2 regions of the Afifella sp. H1R genome follow, and region 1 is predicted to be linked to the other one. Evidence: predicted binding sites of a transcription regulator. Region 1 holds the regulator's gene; the other holds the start of a gene.
The links. Region 1 encodes HrcA, which represses chaperone genes, less so after heat shock. Its sites were predicted from a motif close to GTTAGCACTCNCNNNNNGNGAGTGCTAAC; they were not measured.
Positions count from the first base shown of each region.

Region 2: the regulator HrcA is predicted to act here: its motif matches at 2,139-2,167, upstream of groES (co-chaperone GroES).

Region 1 covers NZ_JAKEDY010000002.1:701,386-705,780, reverse strand. Annotated here, with positions in the region: gene grpE (nucleotide exchange factor GrpE) at 190-864, opposite strand; gene hrcA (heat-inducible transcriptional repressor HrcA) at 972-2,033, opposite strand; gene rph (ribonuclease PH) at 2,165-2,878, shown strand; gene rdgB (RdgB/HAM1 family non-canonical purine NTP pyrophosphatase) at 2,878-3,528, shown strand; gene hemW (radical SAM family heme chaperone HemW) at 3,535-4,395, shown strand, end outside.
Region 2 covers NZ_JAKEDY010000002.1:153,159-157,553, reverse strand. Annotated here, with positions in the region: gene groL (chaperonin GroEL) at 69-1,715, opposite strand; gene groES (co-chaperone GroES) at 1,769-2,080, opposite strand; gene wrbA (NAD(P)H:quinone oxidoreductase) at 2,388-2,987, shown strand; gene L0F51_RS12380 (DUF427 domain-containing protein) at 3,152-3,550, shown strand; gene L0F51_RS12375 (SDR family oxidoreductase) at 3,524-4,216, opposite strand; gene L0F51_RS12370 (hypothetical protein) at 4,213-4,395, opposite strand, start outside.

The sequences.
Region 1 (4,395 bases):
GTCGCCTCCGCCTCCCGAAAGGCAGGAAAGCCGGCGGCGGGTCAAGCCTTCAGCGTGCCGGGCAAGGATTTGTGCAGGCCTTTCGGCCGGCAACACTGCCGAGCGTGCGCCGCGGCACCTGACGCTGCACAAAGAAAAACGCCCCCTCTTGCGAGGAGGCGCATTGGTCAAATCCGGTGGCAGTGGCGCTTACTGCGCCTCTGGCTTCGGCGCCTGATTGGCGGCCTTGTCCGGGGTCGGTCCGCCTTTGGCGACGCCGACGAGGGCCGCGCGCAGAACCCGGTCGCCGATCATGTAGCCGTCCTGGGCCACCTGCACGATGGTGCCGGCCGGCACGCTCGGATCCGGGACCTCGAACATCGCCTGATGGCGATGCGGATCGAACCGTTCGCCCATCGCCGGGATCATCACGACCTCATGGCGCTCCAGAATGCGGTCGAGCTCGCGCGCCGTCATCTGCACGCCTTCGAGCAGCGCCTTCAGCTCCGGATCTTCCGTGCCCCAGGCCTTTTCGTCGACGGCACCCAGCGCACGGCGCAGATTGTCGCCGACCTGCAGCATGTCGGTCGCGAATTTGGTCATGGCATAGCGGCGCGCGTCCTGCACGTCGCGGGCGGCGCGGCGGCGAAGATTCTCCGCCTCGGCGGCAGCCCGCAAAAGCCGGTCCGTGAGGTCGGATTTCTCCGCCTCCAGCCGGGCGATCAGCTCTTCCACACTCTCCTGTGCGGCGGCGTCCTCGGCGGCCTGCGCGGCGGCGTCTGCCTCTGCGGCGTCCATAGCAAATTCGGCGCCAGCGCCAAGCGGCGGCTCGTTGTCCTGTCTCGGCGCTTCGTTGGTTTCGGTGTTACGCTTTTCGGTATCCATCGCGAAGCTTCGATCTCTCGTAGGTGATCTCAAGTCGAGCGGCATATCAGGGCTCACACGGGGAAAATCAACCCGCACGCCCGCAACCTATGTCTAATCACGCATTCTCAGCGGCGAATGAGCTGGGTCATCAGCTGCGCCGTGTAATCGACCACGGGAATGACGCGAGCATAGTTCAGTCGCGTCGGGCCGATCACGCCGAGCACCCCCACGACGCGTTCTCCGCTGTCGCGAAAAGGCGCCACGACGAGCGACGAGCCGGAGAGCGAAAACAATTTGTTCTCCGAGCCGATGAAAATGCGCACTCCTTCGCCTTCTTCCGTCAGGTTGAGGAGCTGGATGATGTCCGTCTTGGTCTCAAGGTCGTCGAAGAGGATCCGGATGCGCTCCAGGTCCTCGATCGCCCTGAGATCCGTCAGTAGCTTGGATCGGCCGCGCACGATGAGGGTGGCCGGCTCCTGTGCCGGGCCCGACCATTGCGCCAGCCCCTCCGAAATAATCGTCTCCGACAGGGCGTCGATGGCTTGCCGGCGCTCTTCGCGCTTGCGCTCGAGCTCGGCGCGCGCTTCCGCCAGCGTGCGCCCGCGGATATGGGCGTTGAGATAGTTGGAGGCTTCCGTCAGGGCCGAGGTCGGCAGGCCGCGCGGCACCGTGACGACGCGGTTTTCCACCGTGCCGTCATCGGCGACGAGAACGACGAGCGCCCGATCCTGTTCGATGCGCACGAATTCGATGTGTTTGAGCCGCAGATCCTGTTTGGCGGCAACGACCACGCCGGCGCCTTCCGACAGGCCCGACAAGGTCTGGCTCGCCTCCGTCAGCAGCGATTCGACGCTCTTTTCGCCATCGCCGGTGCGCACCTGCTTCTCGATCGCCTGCCGCTCGCTGTCGCTGAGGCCGCCGACCTCCAGAAACGAATCGATGAAGAACCTGAGGCCCATCTCCGTGGGCATGCGTCCGGCGCTCGTATGCGGCGCAAAGACGAGACCCATGGATTCCAGGTCCGACATGACATTGCGCACGGACGCCGGCGACAAGGCCGTCGACAGAAGGCGGCTGATGTTGCGCGAGCCGACCGGTTCACCGCGTTCCAGGTAGCTCTCGACGATGCGCCGAAAGATCTCCCGCGAACGGTCGTCCAAGGCTGTCAGCATTTCCGATTTCATCATGGGACATTCCCCGGTGCCGGGGGCACCTTTGATGCCTCATATTGCTTCGTCGAGGGCATCACGCAAGGCACTCGCCTTGCCGTCGGCGGATGGAATGCGTAACAGGGCCCACATTCTTGAAGGAGGATTTCATGCGCCCATCGCGACGGGCCGCCGAGGAGATGCGCGCCGTCTCGCTTGAGCGCCGGGTTTCGAAATATGCGGAAGGATCGTGCCTCGTTCGCTTCGGCGACACGCAGGTGATGTGTCTGGCAAGTGTTGCCGAGCAGGTGCCGCCGTGGCTGCGCGGCGGTGGCCGCGGCTGGGTGACGGCCGAATATGGTATGCTCCCGCGCTCGACCGGCGATCGCATGCGCCGCGAGGCGAGCCAGGGCAAGCAGGGCGGCCGCACCATGGAAATCCAACGCCTGATCGGCCGCTCACTGCGCGCGGTCGTCGATCTGAAGGCTCTCGGCGAGCGCCAGATCACCGTCGATTGCGACGTCATCCAGGCCGATGGCGGAACGCGCACCGCGGCGATCACCGGTGCCTGGGTGGCGCTGCACGACGCGCTCGAATGGATGCGCGCCCGCGACATCGTCAAGGCTCCGGTCCTCACCGACCATGTGGCCGCGATCTCTTGCGGCATCTATCGCGGCGAGCCGGTGCTCGATCTCGATTATGCGGAAGATTCCGACGCGGAAACGGATGCGAACTTCGTCATCACCGGCAGCGGCAATCTCGTCGAAGTGCAGGCGACGGCGGAGGGCAAGCCCTTCAGCGAGGAAGAGCTTATCGCCCTCATGGGCCTGGCGCGCAAAGGTATCGGTCGTCTCGTCGATTTGCAGAAGATGGCGGTCGAGTGATGGTGAAACTGGCCTTGGAGCCCGGACCTCTCGTCGTTGCGAGCCACAATCCCGGCAAGGTGGCCGAGATCCGGGCGCTCCTCGACCCGTTCGGCTTCACGGTTCATTCCGCGGCCGATCTCGGTCTGATCGAGCCGGAGGAAACCGGCTCGACCTTCGCCGAGAACGCGATTTTGAAGGCACGCGCCGCCTGCGACGCCGCGGGCCTTCCCGCACTTGCCGATGATTCCGGCCTCACGGTCGATGCGCTGAACGGCGATCCCGGCATCTATTCCGCCCGCTGGGCAGGGCCGGACAAGGACTTTGCCCAGGCGATGCGCAACATCGAGGAAAAGCTTCAGATGCAGGGGGCGGTGACGCCCGAAGCCCGCGGCGGAGCCTTCGTCTGCGTCCTGGCGCTCGCTTTGCCCGATGGGGTGGTGGAGAGCTTTGAAGGAAAAGTGGAGGGCACGCTGGTGTGGCCGCCGCGCGGCGAACATGGCTTCGGTTACGATCCGATGTTTCAGCCGGAGAGCCATGAGCGCACCTTCGGCGAGATGAGTGCGGAAGAAAAACACGGCTGGAAGCCCGGTGAACGCAATCCGCTTTCGCATCGGGCGCGTGCGTTCGAAGCGTTCGCCGTTGCCTGTCTCGGTCTCAACGGAGGCTGATGCTGCATGATCCCGGCCGCGGAGACGGAATTTGGCATCTATCTGCATTGGCCCTTCTGCGCGGCCAAATGCCCGTATTGCGACTTCAACTCGCATGTGCGGCACCAGAAGGTGGACCAGGCGGCTTTCGTTTCGGCTTTCCGGCGCGAGCTCGGCTTTTTTGCCGAGCGCACGCGCGGGCGCCGGGTGACGAGCATCTTCTTCGGTGGCGGCACACCGTCCTTGATGGAGCCGGCGACGGTCGCAGCGCTTCTCGAGGCGATCGCCGCGAACTGGACGGTTGCGGAAAACGCCGAAATCACCCTCGAGGCCAATCCTTCGAGCGTCGAGGCGGAGCGCTTCCGCGGCTATCGCAAAGAGGGTGTGAACCGGGTTTCACTTGGCGTGCAGGCCCTCGACGACGCGTCGCTGAAGGCGCTCGGCCGGCTGCACAACCGCGCCGAGGCGCTCGCAGCTGTCGAACTCGCCCGCGAGATCTTTCCACGCCTCTCCTTCGACCTCATTTATGCGCGCTCGAACCAGTCGCTTGAGGATTGGCGGCGCGAGCTCGGCGAGGCCATCGGCTTTGCGGCCGATCATCTGTCTCTTTATCAGCTGACGATCGAGCCGGGCACGCCGTTTGCGGCCCTCCATCAGGCCGGCAAGCTCACGTTGCCCGATCCCGACGCTTCGGCCGATTTCTACGAGCTGACGCAGGAGATGATGATTGCCGCAGGCCTGCCGGCCTACGAAATCTCCAACCATGCGCGGCCGGGGGCGGAAAGCCGTCACAACCTCACCTACTGGCGCTATGGCGAATGGGTCGGCGTCGGTCCCGGCGCCCATGGCCGCGTGCGCGGCGAGGGTGGGCGTTTTGCGACCGTGGCG
Region 2 (4,395 bases), 550 kb from region 1:
CGCTTCGTGGCAGGCAAAAAGAAAGGGCGGCCGAAGCCGCCCTTTCCGAAAAGCGAGGGTCGTGGACCTTAGAAGTCCATGCCGCCCATACCGCCCATGCCGCCGCCCGGCATGGCCGGAGCAGCGCCTTCCTTCTTCGGAAGCTCGGCGATCATGGCCTCGGTGGTGACCAGAAGGCCGCCGATCGACGCCGCATCCTGAAGAGCGGTGCGAACGACCTTGGTCGGGTCGATGATGCCGGCCTGGACGAGGTTCTTGTACTCTTCCATCTGGGCATCGAAGCCCCAATCGGCCTCACCCTTGTCGAGAATGCGGCCAACGACCACGGAAGCATCGACACCGGCGTTCGAGGCGATCTGGCGGATCGGAGCCTCAAGCGCCTTGAGGATGATCTTGATGCCGGCCTGGACGTCCGGATTGTCGGAGCTGAGGCCGGTGACGGCCTGCTTGGCGTGCAGGAGAGCGACGCCGCCGCCCGGAACGATGCCTTCTTCAACCGCCGCACGGGTGGCGTTGAGGGCGTCGTCGACGCGGTCCTTCTTCTCCTTCACCTCGGTCTCGGTCGCACCGCCGACGCGGATGACCGCAACACCGCCGGCGAGCTTCGCCAGGCGTTCCTGCAGCTTCTCACGGTCGTAATCGGAGGTGGTCTCCTCGACCTGCGCCTTGATCTGGGAAACGCGAGCTTCGATGTCGGCCTTGTCGCCAGCACCGTCGACGATCGTGGTCTCTTCCTTCGTGATCGTCACCTTCTTGGCGGTGCCGAGCTCGTTGAGGGTGATGTTCTCGAGCTTGATGCCGAGATCTTCAGAGATGACCGTGCCGCCCGTGAGCGTCGCGATGTCCTGCAGCATGGCCTTGCGGCGATCGCCGAAGCCAGGCGCCTTGACGGCCGCGACCTTGAGGCCGCCGCGCAGCTTGTTGACGACGAGCGTGGCAAGAGCCTCGCCTTCGACGTCTTCAGCGATGATCAGGAGCGGACGGGAAGACTGAACCACGGCTTCCAGGACCGGCAGCATTGCCTGCAGGTTCGAGAGCTTCTTCTCGTGCAGGAGGATGTACGGATCCTCAAGCTCGGTGACCATCTTCTCGGGGTTGGTGATGAAGTACGGCGAGAGATAGCCGCGGTCGAACTGCATGCCTTCGACGACTTCGAGCTCGGTCTCGAGGCTCTTCGCCTCTTCGACCGTGATGACGCCCTCGTTGCCGACCTTCTGCATCGCCTCGGCGATCATCTGGCCGACTTCCTTGTCGCCATTGGCCGAGATCGTGCCGACCTGAGCGACTTCCGCAGACGTGTCGATCGTCTTGGAGCGGCTCTCGAGATCCTTGATGACCGCGGCGACGGCCATGTCGATGCCGCGCTTCAGGTCCATCGGGTTCATGCCGGCGGCAACCGACTTGGCGCCTTCCTTGACGATGGACTGGGCGAGAACGGTCGCGGTCGTGGTGCCGTCACCGGCGATGTCGTTCGTCTTCGAAGCGACTTCGCGCACCATCTGCGCGCCCATGTTCTCGAACTTGTCATCAAGCTCGATTTCCTTGGCGACGGTGACGCCGTCCTTGGTGATGCGCGGAGCGCCGAACGACTTCTCGATCACCACATTGCGGCCCTTCGGGCCGAGCGTTACGCGCACGGCGTTGGCGAGAATATCGACGCCACGCAGCATTTTCTCACGCGCATCGGCGGAGAATTTCACGTCCTTGGCTGCCATATTGCGAACCTCTGTTTGTTGAATTGCGGGAAATTAGAAAGCGCGATCGGCGATTAGGCCGCCTGCGCCACACTCTCGCTGTCGATGACGCCCATAATGTCGGACTCCTTCATGATGAGGAGATCTTCGCCATCGATTTTGACTTCCGTGCCGGACCACTTACCGAACAGGATCCGGTCGCCGACCTTCACGTCGAGGGCCTGCACCTGGCCGTTATCGTCACGCGCGCCAGGGCCGACGGCGATGACTTCGCCTTCCTGCGGCTTTTCCTTGGCGGTGTCCGGAATGATGATGCCACCCTTGGTCTTTTCTTCAGACTCAAGCCGGCGGACCACAACACGGTCATGCAGAGGGCGGAACTTCATGTTTCTTCCTCGCGTCCTTTATGCGGGCGCGCTGCGCCCAATGAGGGGATTTGCTGGTGTTAGCACTCTCTAGGTGTGAGTGCTAAGCGAGCGGGAGATAGGTGCTGGCCTCGGCCTTGTCAACTGGCGAGAACGCATCGAAGTGCGAAAGCCTTTTGCCTCAAATCCGGCGCACATCCGGTGCGGATGCGAGGCCAGATATCGTTCGACGCAGAGGCGCTATGCGGGCCAGAAATCGTGTCTGGCGAAAGGAGCGTCGCCCCCTAGTTAGGGGCCTACCGTGCAATTGCCAAACGGAGATTGAGATATGGCGAAGATTCTCGTGCTTTATTATTCGAGCTGGGGCCACGTGATGCAGATGGCCGAGGCGGTTGCCGAAGGCGCCACGAGCGCCGGCGCCAACGTGACCGTCAAGCGTGTGCCGGAGCTCGTGCCGCAGGAGATCGCGGAAAAGTCCGGTTATCTTCTGGATCAGCCGTATCCGATCGCCGAACCCGGCGAGCTTGCCGACTACGACGCGGTCATCGTCGGCACGCCGACCCGTTATGGCGTCATGTGCTCGCAGATGAAGAATTTCTGGGATCAGACCGGCGGGCTCTGGGCCTCGGGCGCGCTCGTCGGGAAGGTGGGCGCCGTCTTCACCTCCACGGGCACCCAGCATGGCGGCCAGGAGACGACCATCACCTCCACGCAGGTGATGCTGCTGCATCAGGGCTTCGTCATCGTCGGCCTGCCTTATTCGTTCCAGGGCCTGACGAAGATGGACGAGATCACCGGCGGTTCGCCTTACGGCGCCTCGACCTTGTCCGATGCGGACGGCTCGCGCCAGCCGAGCGCCAACGAGCTGGAAGGCGCCCGCTTTCAGGGCCGTCACGTGGCTGAGATCGCAGCCAAGCTTTTCGCCTGACGCACGGGCCCGCCTGTGCGGGCCGGATCTTCGCGCCCAAGATGTCTGGCAGGCGGTGACGTGTCACCGCCTGCCAAGTTTTTATGCAAGCGCCAAAATTCGCTAAGATTCTACTTGAATTTGCATGGTTGAACGGATTACGAGCCCGGCTCGGGGGAATGCCGATGCCGCACAAAGAGCATCCGATCAGCTTCAGCGTCTATTCTGGCCTCGTGAGGGTTCGCCTCGGTGATCTCCTGCTCGCGCGCTCGTCTCGTGCAGTCGTCGTGTCTGAGAGGGACCGCGCGGACGTCATCTATATTCCGCGCCACAATGTCCGCATGGCGCATATGCAGCGTTCGGACAAACTCACGACTTGTCCGCATAAGGGTGCCGCGAGCTATTATTCGCTCATGACGGACAAAACGTTCGTGTCGGATATCGCCTGGTCTTACGAGAATCCCTATCCCGCCATCTCGCGCATTGCGCATTATCTCGCTTTCGATCCCACGAAAGTCGACATCGAGCTGAGTGAATCCCCGGCGGGAGAGGCGGATTCAGAAGCTCTCAAGCCAGGGCCGTAGCTCCACCTCGAAGCTCCAGGCGGAGCGCTCCTGATCGAGAACGCCGAGATAGGAGCGGGCGATCGCATCCGGATCGAGCAGCGATTGCGGTTTGTCGTCGGCTTCGCTGCGCCCCGGCGTGCGGATGGCGCCGTCGATGATGAAATGCGCCACGTGAATGTTCTGCGGCTGCAATTCGCGGGCGATCGACTGCGCAAGGCCTCGGAGGGCGAATTTGCCCATGGCGAAGGGCGCCGATCGGGCGAAGCCTTTCACGCTCGCCGACGCGCCGGTGAAGAAAATGGCGCCGCCGCCGGCCTCGATCATCCGCTTCGCCGCCTGCTGCGCGACGAGGAAACCGCCGTAGGCCGTGACTTTCAGGGACGTTTCCACGTCGTGAGGTTTGAGTTCGACGAGCGGTCCCTTGCTGCGATAGCTCGGATTGAAGAGCACGAAATCGGGTGCCGCGAGATCCCGCTCCACTGCCTCAAAGAGGTCGGCCACCTGGTCTTCTTCGGCGACGTCGCAGCGATAGGCGCGCCCGCCGAGTTCGCTTGCGAGCGCCTGGTTGGCTTCCATCGTGCGCGAAGCGAGGGCGATCCTGGTGCCGCGTTCGGCAAGACGGCGCGCGACCGCCGCCGACAACCCGGGCCCTGCACCGACGATGAGCGCTGTTTTCGGTGTCATTGCGGGGTCTCCTGGTCGGTTTCGATGATTTCGAGCGGGATCGAGAACCCCGCCGTCTTGGCGTTCTCCGTGTCGTGAAACGTGAACTCGGCCCGATAGTTGCCGGCCTGCAGCGCAGGGACGGGGCAGGACAGAACGACGTTGAAGTCGCGCTTCGGTGCCGTCACGGTGGTCTTGAC